DNA from 2 places in the Kocuria salsicia genome. Region 2 is predicted to be linked to the other one. Evidence: riboswitches for the same ligand, from Rfam matches in the RefSeq annotation. Region 2 holds a riboswitch; the other holds the start of a gene.
What was found. Region 2 has a riboswitch for S-adenosylmethionine ahead of ABD264_RS11575 (methylenetetrahydrofolate reductase). Riboswitches for the same ligand answer to the same signal wherever they lie in the genome.
Positions count from the first base shown of each region.

Region 1: linked by a shared signal. The riboswitch ahead of ABD264_RS05640 (hypothetical protein) and the one ahead of ABD264_RS11575 (methylenetetrahydrofolate reductase) in region 2 are both predicted to bind S-adenosylmethionine.

Region 1 covers NZ_BAAARF010000005.1:40,742-46,684, forward strand. Annotated here, with positions in the region: gene ABD264_RS05630 (LTA synthase family protein) at 1-390, shown strand, start outside; gene ABD264_RS05635 (hypothetical protein) at 412-993, opposite strand; gene ABD264_RS05640 (hypothetical protein) at 1,525-1,884, opposite strand; SAM riboswitch class IV at 1,896-2,011, opposite strand; gene pgm (phosphoglucomutase (alpha-D-glucose-1,6-bisphosphate-dependent)) at 2,166-3,800, opposite strand; gene ABD264_RS05650 (amidase) at 3,997-5,553, opposite strand; gene ABD264_RS05655 (amino acid permease) at 5,591-5,943, opposite strand, start outside.
Region 2 covers NZ_BAAARF010000024.1:3,853-9,795, reverse strand. Annotated here, with positions in the region: gene ABD264_RS11590 (hypothetical protein) at 1-495, opposite strand, end outside; gene ABD264_RS11585 (TetR/AcrR family transcriptional regulator) at 584-1,282, opposite strand; gene ABD264_RS11580 (MFS transporter) at 1,360-2,973, shown strand; SAM riboswitch class IV at 2,954-3,069, shown strand; gene ABD264_RS11575 (methylenetetrahydrofolate reductase) at 3,112-4,119, shown strand; gene metE (5-methyltetrahydropteroyltriglutamate--homocysteine S-methyltransferase) at 4,371-5,943, shown strand, end outside.

The DNA of each region.
Region 1 (5,943 bases), on a different contig from region 2:
CACATGAAGACCCAGGGCTACCTGGAGGACACCTCCGTGGTGATCATGGGCGACCACCTCAAGCACATGAGCGCGGGGGACGCCTTCCACGATCAGCTGGACCACCACCCCAACCGCACCGTGTTCAACCGCGTGTGGATCCCGGGCGAGACCGCCGGGCAGCCCCTGCGGGCCGGGGCGGACCAGCTCAGCATGTACCCCACTCTTCTGGAGGCGGCGGGACTCTCGGTGCACGACGGCGCCGCGGGCCTCGGCACGTCCGTCCGGCGGCAGGAGCCTCCCCAGGGCTCGGCGCAGGCGATGGACCCGGAGGAGTACCAGCAGCTGCTGGACTCGCGCTCCGCGGACTTCTACTCGCGGGCATGGGACCCCGAGAACCCGGTGGGATGACCCCCTGACCCCTCCGGGTGGCTACTTCCCACCCGCCTGCGTCCCGCCGGTCAGCCCGGCACGGATGCGGCCCGCTGCCTCCCGGGCGCGCGTGCGCGCCGAGCCCGCCTCGTCCCGGGCGCGGCGGGCGGCGGTGCGGAGGTAGTCCGCGCTCTGGGCCGTGAACCCCTTGCGCCCGATGGTGCGGTGCTGCAGCTCGATCACCGCCTCGGCGGCGTCCGGACGGGAGTCCGAGGCCAGGGCGATGACCTTGTCCCCGTGCCGCCGCCACAGATTGCGGCTGGTGCGTGTCATGGCGGCCAGGGTCTGCTCCGGCTCGCGAGTGAGATCCACCCACCGCGTGTACGCGGGCTGGATGTCCCGCGGGGCCGGCCGTGCTTCGAGCCGGTGCAGACCCGCGGCGATCGCGGGTGTCGTGGCGTTCTGCCGCTGCACGGCGGCCGCGAAGGCCGTGCCCACCGGGGACGGCACCTGTGGCTCCACCCGCAACCACGCCACCGAGTGCTCTCGCGCCGCCGAGCGCAGTTCGCGCACCGCGTCGGGCAGAAGCTCGGGGTGCGCCAGGGCCGGGCCCGTACGGGGTGTACCAGACCACCCCGGCACGGGAGCGCTCCTCGACGACGAGGGCGTGCCACCCGGCGCAGTCAAGGGTCTGAGCGCGTCGCGAGAGACCGGTCAGGAAGTGCTGCCAGGGCTCGGCCTGCAGCACGCTGGACGGGCCGAGGCCTGTCAGGGGTCCGGTTGGGCGTGGGCGTGCCTCATGCGGGGTGCTCATCCTTGAGCGTCTGCCCCCGCTGCAAGGGAGCGACCTGGGGCCGCGGAGGTCGATCCTCCTCAGATAGCCAACCTCACCGACCCGCAACATCACCCGTGCGGCGTGTTCCCGTGCGATGGCGGCGTTTCCTCCGCCGCACGCCAGAGAATCGTGTCTCCGCACTGCCCCTCCCCAGGAGGACTGCCAGCTGGGACGGCGGACGCCCGGCCGCATCCGAGGGACGCACCGTCGGGGTGAGCTGAGCGGAACGGCCGGTGGGTCGCGCCTGCGGCGCGCACCACCGGCCGTCCAGCCGTGGGGAGGAACCGGCACGGAATCAGCCGGGCCAGCAGTGTCCTCCCCGTCTCACGGCCGGGAGATCACTGCTCCCGGACCACCGCCGGGTGCAGCAGGGCGCGCCGACCCGGCGTGCTCTGCACACTGGCGAGCGACGTCCCGGGGTCGAACGAGGCCGCAGCCCCGCGCTGCAGCGTGTGGAACCGTTCCAGCAGGGCGGGGTCGTGGCACCACCACGTGCGGGTCTCGCCGTCCGGGAACGTGGCCTGCACCGTGTTCCCGTGCGGGGGGTCCAGCTCCACCCGGACCCACCGGTCCCGGTTCTCGGAAGCCAGGCGGGCCTGGATGTAGTGTGCGTTGTGCCCCGGGTGGTAGCTCCGGCAGGCGGAACCGTCCTCCGGGTGGATGCACGGGTGTTCGGGGGTGTGAACGGAGACGCTCATGATGGTGACCTTTCGCAGTCTTCCGCGCGGCGGGTGCCGGGCGGCGGATCTTCCTCCGGGGGCACCGGGTGCGAACAACCGGTTGCCAGCCGACCAGCCGGAGGGCTGATGGTCGGGCTTCTTGATCCGGGGACATCACAGCACAGTGCTCAGACAGGCACAAGCGTCGGTGCTGTCCGACGACAAAGAGGGGCCGCCGAGTGGCACGGGAGGGAGCACCCCGTACCGCTCAGCGGCCCCTGGACAGCCTGCCAGCGCGGGACGTGCCCGCACCGCGGCACTCAGCCGATCACCGAGTCCACCAGCGCCTTCGCCTCCTGCTGGACCTGCTTCAGGTGCTCCTCGCCCTTGAAGGACTCCGCGTAGATCTTGTAGACGTCCTCCGTGCCGGAGGGGCGGGCCGCGAACCAGGCGTTCTCCGTGGTGACCTTCAGTCCGCCGATCGCCGCGCCGTTGCCGGGTGCCTCTGTGAGCTTGGCGGTGATGCGCTCACCGGCCAGGGTGTCCGCGGTGACCTGCTCGGGGGACAGCTTCTTGAGCGCGGCCTTCTGCTCGCGGTTCGCCGGGGCGTCAATGCGCTGGTAGACGGGGTCGCCGAACTGCTCGGTGAGCTCGCGGTAGCGCTGAGAAGGCGTCTTGCCGGTGCGCGCGGTGATCTCCGCAGCGAGCAGGGCCATGATGATGCCGTCCTTGTCCGTGGTCCACGCGGAGCCGTCCAGCCGCAGGAAGGACGCACCGGCGGACTCCTCGCCGCCGAAGCCGACGGAGCCGTCCAGCAGACCGGGGACAAACCACTTGAAGCCCACGGGCACCTCGTCCAGGCGCCGCCCCAGGGACTCGGCCACGCGGTCGATGATGGAGGAGGAGACCAGGGTCTTGCCCACCCCGGCGTCCTCCCGCCAGCCCTCGCGGTTGCGGTAGAGGTAGTCGATGGCCACGGCGAGGTAGTGGTTGGGGTTCATGAGCCCGGCGTCCGGGGTGACGATGCCGTGGCGGTCGCTGTCGGCGTCGTTGCCCGTGGCGATGTCGTAGCGGTCCCTGTTGCCGATCAGGGATGCCATGGCGAACGGGGAGGAGCAGTCCATGCGGATCTTCTCGTCCCAGTCCAGGGTCATGAACGCCCACTGCGGGTCCACGGTGGGGTTCACGACGTCGAGGTTCAGCCCGAAGCGCCGGCCGATCTCCTCCCAGTACGCGACCGAGGCGGAACCCATGGGGTCCGCGCCGATGTGCAGCCCGGACTTCCGGATGGCGTCGAGGTCGATGATCTGCGGCAGCGCGGACACGTAGCTGTCCAGGAAGTCGAAGGTCCCGGTGGTCTCCGCGGCGGCGGCCTCCTCCAGGGGCACCCGCTCCACGCCATCGAGGCCCGCCGCGATGAGGTCGTTGGCGCGGTTCGCGATCCACTCGGTGGCGTCCGTGTCCGCGGGACCGCCGTGCGGGGGGTTGTACTTGAAGCCGCCGTCCGTGGGCGGGTTGTGGGACGGGGTGATCACGATGCCATCCGCGCGGTCCTCGGGCTCGGAGGCGTTGTACGTGAGGATTGCGTGGGACAGCGCCGGGGTGGGCGTGAAGCCGTCCCGGGAGTCCAGCAGGGTGCGCACGCCGTTGGCCGCGAGCACCTGCAGCGCGGTGTCCTGCGCGGGTCCGGACAGCGCGTGCGTGTCCTTGCCCATGAACAGGGGGCCGGTGATGCCCTGTGCCGTGCGGTACTCCACGATCGCCTGGGTGATCGCCGCAATGTGGTTCTCGTTGAACGAGGTCTTCAGTGAGGACCCGCGGTGCCCGGAGGTGCCGAACACCACGCGCTGGTCAGGATCGTCCGCGTCCGGTACGCGGTCGAAGTACGCGGCCAGGAGCTGGTCGATGTCCACGAGGTCACTGGGTTGGGCGACGGTGCCCGCACGGTTGGTCATGTCACCAACCTAGTCCCGAATCCGCGTCCCGTCAGGCGGCACATCCAGTTCCGTGCGTGCCGGATCCTGCCAGGGATGGCGACGCCGCGCGGGTGGGATGCCTTCGTCACGGTCACGGGGACTCGACGGCGGCACGTGGCCGTCCCGCGGAATCGGGCACTGCGGTCCGGGGGAGGGGGCGCGGCGAGACGGCGGGTCAGGCGACGAGGTGCGCGCGCGGCGTCGTCGCCGGGTCCAGCTGGGCGACGAGCGCGAGCAGCCGGGCCTCCGAGGACGGTCCGCCGATCAGCTGGACGCCCATGGGCACGGGGCCCGGGTAGTCGCCCGTGGCGGGAACGGCCCACGTGGTGGGGTACGTGATGGCAGGCAGTCCCACCACGTTCACCACGGACGTCCACGGCGTGTACTGGCACTGGCGCTCGTAGTCCTGGTCCGCCCCAGCGGGGTCCGCGATGTCGTACCCCTCGTGGAACCACCCCACGGGCCGGGGCGGCATGGCCAGCGCGGGCGTCAGGACCATGTCCAGGTCCGCGAACCGCCGGATCACGTCCGCCTCGATGCCGCGCAGCACGGCCACGGCGTCCGCGAGCTCCACGGCCCCTCGCTGCAGGGCGCGGGCGCGGAACGTGCGCGCGAGTCCGGTGAGCAGGTGCTCCCGGCCCTCCAGGGGCAGCTGGCCCGTGGCGGTGGTCCACAGGGCGGAAAAAGCCTCGGGGTAGGCGGGATCGAATCCGAGGTCCACGGCCTCCACCGTGTGCCCGAGATCCTCGAGCTGCCGCACGCCCCGCTCCAGGGCGGTGCGCGCCTCGGGGGAAACCTGCACGTCGTAGGTGCCGTCGAACGGGGACTGCGTGGTCACGCCGATCCGCAGGGGCCGCTCGCCCCAGGGCGTGTCTCCGCGGTGGGCGGCGCGGACGACGTCGCGGAAGGAGTTCTCAGGTGCTGCCGCCACGGGCCGCGGGATCCGGTCGTGGCCGGGGGTGCGGCACAGCACGTCCATGAGCAGGGCGGCGTCCTCAGCGGTGCGGGCAATCGGCCCGTTCACGCCCAGCTGCCCCGCGTTGGAGAGCGCGTCGCTGCTGGGGACCCGACCGCGGTTGGGCTTCAGCCCGATGAGACCGCACGCCGCGGCGGGGATGCGCACGGAGCCGCCGCCGTCCGAGCCGATCGCGCCCGGCAGGATCCCCGCCGCGACCGCCGCGGCCTGACCCCCGGACGATCCACCGGGGGAGCAGTCCAGGGCGAACGGGTTGCGTGCCGCCGGGTACATGCGGTTCTCGGAATAGCTGTTGAGCAGGAACTCTGGCACCTGCGTCTTGCCCAGGATCACGGCCCCGGCGGCCTCGAGCGTCCCGGAGAGCTCGTCGGAACGCTGAGCGCGGGCCAGATCACCGTGCCCGTCCCGCGATGCGAGGCTGCCCCAGGAGGTGGGCATCCCGGCGACGTCGTGCCCGTCCTTGAGCGCGGTGGGAACCCCCAGCAGCGCGGGCAGGGTGGTCAACCCACCGGGGGCGTCCGAGGCACGGCCGGTCCCGCCTCGGACTGCGTCGGCCGGGCGCTGGCCCGCGGACAGCCTCTCGTCCGCGGCGCGGGCGCTGACCAGTGCCGCATCCCGCGCCACGTGGACGAACGCCCCCAGATGCCCGTTCAGCGCGTCGATGCGGTCCAGGGCGTCCGAGGTGAGTGCCTCGCTGGTCGTCTCACCGCGGCGCAGCGCCGCCACGGTCTCGGTCAGGGTGGGGAAGTGCTCCATGGGGTCCTCTCGCGCACGGTCGGTGGACGGTGGTGGATCAGGCCGTGGGCGTCGTGGCGGGAGCCGCGGCTCTGGGTGTCTGGCGGCGTCGCAGGTTGCGGCGCACGAGCGGCCAGAACACGGCCAGCACACCGACGGCCACGAGGCTCGTCCACACCTGGGTGCGGCTCGCGTCGTCCGAGACCAGCATGACCACCACGATCCCCGCGACGGCCACGATCACCAGGATGCCGAGCCACGGGTGCAGCCATATCTTCAGCTTGAGGTTGGCGCGCTCCTCGGGGCTCATCCGCGAGCGCAGCTTCATCTGGGTGATCGCCACGAACACGTACACGAACAGAGCCACGAGACCCGCAGAGTTCATGATGAAGTCGAAGATCCCGGACTCCG
Region 2 (5,943 bases):
GAGCAGCCGGGCCCGGAAGAGATCGCTCTGCAGGAATTCCTGGGTCTCGTCCGCCATGTCCACCTGGTCGTTGGTTCCGCCCTCCTGGGTGCCCTCGAACGAGACCACGGTGCCGTCCCCGCGGCTCACGTAGCCGAAGAGCCGGTCCGCGCCGGTCGCGGACGTCACCGCGTACACGTTCGCCATGTTCACGCCCACCGACTGGCCGGGGAACGGCCCCACGCCGACGGCCCGCGGATGGCCCTGGGCGCCCAGCGCGTCCGGGAGGGTTCCCACCGTGGCCGGATTCTGGGGCGTCACGGGGCTCGCGATCTGGCCGTCCGGACGGATCGAGAGCGTGAACATCCGGACTCCGCTCTCGTCGTTGACGCCCCACGCGGGAATCTCGGCGGTCGAGGTGCTCAGCGCGGCCACGCTCCAGTCGCCCGGGTAGTCGAACGAGATGGTGCCGTCCGGGGTCGTGAATGTCTGGGTGAGAGCCACCGTCGTGCCCACGAACGTCCCCTCGCTCGCGGCAGCGGACGGGCTCGCGGTACCCTCACCGACGGGCCCACCGCGCGACCCGCGCCCTCTCGGCTCCGTCTCAGCCCAGCTGCGCCCGAACCCCGGCGAGGTAGATGTCCACCCCGGCGAGGAACTGTTCGCGGTCGTCATGCTGCGCGAAGCCGCGGGCAATCGTGTGCAGGAACGGGAACTCGTGGGCGTCCAGGGCGAGCCAGGCGTCCGCGAACTCCTGCAGGTGCTCCTCCTGGCTCACCCCCTCCTCCAGGAACGCGGCCGGCATCTCGCGGATCTCGGCGCCGCTGCCCACCACGAAGGACAGCAGCCCGCTGGCGGCGTTGAAGCACTGCGCGCTCGTGAGCTGCATCCGCATGAACTGCTGGCCCATCGCCTCGAAGATGCGCAGGGAGTTGGGCTGCATGGTGGTGTCGCGCAGCAGGTACGCCCCGGCCCACTCGTGCGCCTGCAGGGTCTCGAACAGGGTGGCAGAGAGTGTTCGCAGCACCTCGAACGGGTCCTCCCGCACGTCGACGCCACTCAGGACGTCCGCGAGAATCGCGTTGGTCGCGCGGTCGAGCAGCTCATCGCGCCCGGTCACGTAGTGGTAGATCGCCCCCACACCCGTCTCCATGCGGGCCGCGAGCGCCCGGAAGGTCAGGGCGTCCTGGCCCGCCTCGTCGAGCAGCGCCACGGAGGCATCGACCACGGCGGGCAGGGAGAGGGCTGGCCGGCTCCCCCTGGGGCGGCCGCGGGTGCGCTTGGACTCGGGTGCTGGACTCATGGATTGCACTTTACCGAACCCCGTTCTAATATCGCAGCAGGTTGAAATTGGAACCATGTTCGAGAAAGGCTCACGACATGTCCCACACCACCTTCGAGCCGGTGACCTCCCCCTCGCGGGAGAGCGCTCCGGCCACGATCGTCGGCAAGACGATCAGCCAGGCCTGGCTGCCGTTCGCAGCCCTGTGCCTCTGCTTCTTCGTCGAGATGGTGGACAACACCGTCCTGACCATCGCCCTGCCCACCATGGGCCGGGACCTGCACGCCTCCACCACCCAGCTGCAGTGGGTCACCGGCGCGTACTCGCTGATGTTCGGCTCCCTGCTGCTCACCTCCGGCTCCCTCGCGGACCGCTTCGGCCGGCGCCGCGTGCTCACCGTGGGCCTCGCCTGTTTCGGCCTGGTCTCCGCCCTGGTCTGGCTGGTCCAGGACGCGGGCCAGCTGATCGCGCTGCGCGCCGTCATGGGCATGTTCGCCGCGTGCATGGCACCGGTGACCATGTCCCTGGTCTTCCGCCTGTTCGACGACGAGAAGGTGCGGATGCGCGCCATCTCGATCATGGTCATCATCGGCATGAGCGCGATGGCACTGGGCCCGGTCGTGGCCGGCGGCGCCCTGGAGTCCGTGAGCTGGCACTGGCTGCTGTTCGTCAACACCCCGATTGCCGCCTTCGCGATCCTCGGGCTGCTGTACGGGGTGCCCAAGGACACCGCCGAGGACCTGCACACCACGCCCCTGGACCTCCCCGCCGCACTGGCCACCATGGCCGCCATGGGCCTCGGCTGCTACGCACTGACCAGCGGCGTCGACAACGGGTGGACGTCTCCCGTCACCCTCGCCTGCTTCGTGGGAGCGGCCCTCGCCGTCGTCGTGTTCATCGCCCGGGAGCGCGGCGCCGCGCACCCCATGATCGACCTCGCCGTCCTCACGCGCCCCACCGTGCGCGGCGCCGCACTGGCCCAGCTCGGCAGCTCCGTGGCCATGATGGCGGCGATGTTCATGCTGATCCTGCACTTCCAGTACGCCCTGGGCTGGTCCCCCATGAAGGCCGGTCTCGGCAACCTGCCGTTCGTGGTCATGATGATCATCTCGAGCCCCGTCTCCGAGAAGCTGATCGCGAGGTTCGGTCACCGCGTCACCTGCATGATCGCCACCGCGAGCGTGGTCCTCGGCACCCTGGTGCTGGCCTTCGAGGTGGAACACGGCTACTGGGTGCTCGCCGCCGGCATGGGCCTGATGGCCATGGGCCTGCGCATCATCATGACCGTGTGCGCCGTGGCGCTGATCGAGGCCATGCCCGAGGACCAGACCTCCATGGGCACCGCGCTCAACGACGTCAGCCAGGAGCTCGGCAACTCGCTCGGCACCGCCGTGGTGGGCACCATCCTCGCCGCGCTCGTGGCCAGGACCCTGCCGGACGGTCTGTGGTCCGCGGACTTCCTGGAGTCCTTCTTCCACGGCGAGCGCGTCATCTACCTGGTGGTCGCCGTGCTGGTGGCCGTGATCAGCGGCTACGGCTCTGCACCACGCTCACCAATTCCCACGCCGCGGACGAGCACTGAGCCCCGCCCCGCTGCGCCCGGCGTGCGACCTCCCGTTGCACGCCGGGCGCACGCCCGTCCGCCCCTTGACGGCCACGGTGTGAGCCGTGCTACGCTCTCGAACAACAAAGGATCAAGAGTCCCGGTATAAAGCTCTGGCTAGCCGGGCGGCAACCCTCCTGCTGTAGTGGGGTGCCCCAGATGACGATCCGGCCGTTGCGCAACCGCGTGATGGCAAGTACGGCGCTCGGAACTGGACCTCCGGCGTCAACGTCGGAGGTTTTTTCACATGTCCGCACCGTCGCTCGCATCGCAGCAGACCCCGGCCCGGCAGCAGGCCCCGGTGGCTGACCCGCCCACGGGCACGTCCTGGCTCGTGCGCCGTCCCCGGCGTTCCACGCTCGTGTCCTTCGAGGTGTTCCCGCCCCGCCCGGACGCGGACCCGGACACCGTGTGGTCCCACATCGACGCCATGGCCCAGGCCGGTCCGGACTTCTTCTCGGTCACGCACGGGCACTCCGCTGGCACGGGTGTCTCCCGGGAGGCACTGCGCCACCTGCGCCGCACCACGAGCACCCCCGTGATGGCCCACTTCACGTGCGGCGGCACGGACCGCGCGGGCCTGGAACGCTCCGTGGAGCAGCTGCTCGACGACGGTGTTCGCGACCTCCTCGCGCTGCGCGGGGACCCGCCGCTGGGCAGCGGGCAGTGGGAGACTCCCCGTGGCGGGCTCGGCCGCGCCTCGGAACTGGTCTCGCTCATCCGTGACGTCGAGCGGCGCCGCTTCGGAGACGGCTACCGCCCCGGGACCCGGCCGCTGTCGGTGTCCGTGGCATGCTACCCCTCCCCCGCCCGTGGCCGGGACTTCGAGGCGGACCTGGCGTCCCTGTGGGAGAAGCAGGAGGCCGGCGCGGACTACGCGATCACCCAGGTGCTCTACGAGCCCGAGGACTACGCCCGCTTCCTGGAGCGCGCCCGCTCGGAGGGCATTCACATCCCGGTGGTCGCCGGGCTGATGCCGCTGAGCAACCCGCAGCGGTTGCGCCGGATGACAGAGATCACCGGCGTGGCCGTGCCGAAGCGGCTCACCGACTTCCTGGCGGCGGGCACCCCGGACGAGCTGCGCCGCCGCGGGATCGCCGCCACGCTCTCACTGATCGACGACCTGCTGGACCTCGGCTGCGCGGGCTTCCACCTCTACACGTTCAACCGCCCGGACGCCGCTCTGACCATCCTGGAGCACCTGCGCGTGCGGGACGCCGCCCGCGAGTACCGGGGCCGCAGCCCGGCCTCCTGAGCCGACGCCGCGGCGTCGCCGTCATCCTCCCGCCGCACCTCTCCCACTCCCTCAGGCCCCGCTCCGCGAGCGCACCCGCCCGCGGTCGCGGTATCGCACACCCTTTTCCCGCCCGCACCGGGCAGCTCAGCCCCGCACGTCACACAGCAGGTCGGCAACCCGGCCCCGTCAGCACCACAGACGATCACCACCGACCGAAGCATCCACGCCACCAGGCATCGCATCCACCAGAGATTCACGAAGGAGTTCCCATGACCGCTCGACCCACCACCCCGTTCCCCACCGCCACCGTTCTCGGCTATCCCCGCATCGGCCCGGACCGCGAGCTGAAGAAGGCGCTCGAGGCGTACTGGGGCGATCCGGTCCAGCACCCTGCCCAGACAGTGCTGGACACGCTCGCCGCACTGCGGGAACGCACCACCTCCCGGCTCACGGGGCTCGGCCTGAGCGCCCCGGCCGCGGTGCCCTCCGAGGGCTTCGCCGTGGACCACGTGCTCGACACCGCCCTGGCTCTGGGTGCGGTCCCCGCCCGCTTCGCGGCGGACGGCTACCGTCCCGCCGCCCCGGACACCCCGCGCGGCATCGAACTGGTGACGGCACTGTCCCGCGGGACGGACCACCTCGAACCGCTCGAACTGACCAAGTGGTTCGACACCAACTACCACTACTACGTGCCGGAGATCGGCCCGGACACCCCCCTGAGTGCGCACCCCGAGAGTCTGGTGCAGCGTTTCGCCGCCACACTCGCGGCCACGGGCACGGTCACCCGCCCCGTCCTGGTGGGGCCGCTGAGCCTGCTGCTGCTCTCTCGTCCCGAGACCACGGACGACTCCGGCGTCCGCCCCCTGGACCGGCTCGAGGACGTCGTGGCCCTCTACACCACCCTGCTCTCCGCTCTCGCGGACGCCGGAATCCCGTGGGTGCAGCTGGACGAGCCCGCCCTCGCCGCGGACGGGTGGCAGCTGCCGCGCGCCGAGCTCGTGGCCGCTCTGGAGACCGTCTACGCGCGGCTGAGCTACCCCGCCCACCGGCCGCAGATCCTCGTGACCGTCGGCTACGGGGACGCCGGCGAGGACGCGCAGCTCGCCCTGGCCCGTACGGACGTGGACGCCCTGGCCGTGGACCTGGACCGCGGCGACGTCCCCGGCGAGGCCGCCCTGCGGGCGTGGGGCGAGCGCCCGGTCGTGGCCGGCGTGGTCGGCGGCCGCACCGTGTGGCGCACGGACCTCGCACGGGCCGTCCAGAAGCTGGACCTGCTGCGCTCCCGTGCCCACGGACCGGTGGCCGTGGGCACGGCGACGCCGCTGCTGCACGTGCCGCACGACGCCGCCCGCGAGACCGGGCTGGACCCGGCCGTGCGCGCCTGGGTGGCGTTCGCGGACCAGAAGGTCGGCGAGGTCGTGGAACTGGCGCGCGGCGTGGAGCAGGGATGGGAGACGGTGGCCGAGACGCTGCGCCACGACGCCGCCGTGCGCGAGGCCCGCGCGAACCACCCCGCCACGCACCGAGCAGAGGTCCGCGAGCGCACCGCCGCCGTGCGGGACACTGACCGCCGCCGGGACACCGCCGAGGCCCGCCGCGCCGCGCAGCACGAGCGGTTGCAGCTGCCCGTACTGCCCACCACGACCATCGGCTCCTTCCCCCAGACCGCGGAGGTCCGCACGGCCCGCGCCGAGCACCGCGCCGGGCGCATCACGGACGCGCAGTACACCGCGCGGATCCGGGAGGAGATCGCCCACACGGTGCGCGCGCAGGAGGAACTGGGCCTGGACGTGCTCGTGCACGGGGAGGCGGAGCGCAACGACATGGTGCAGTACTTCGCGG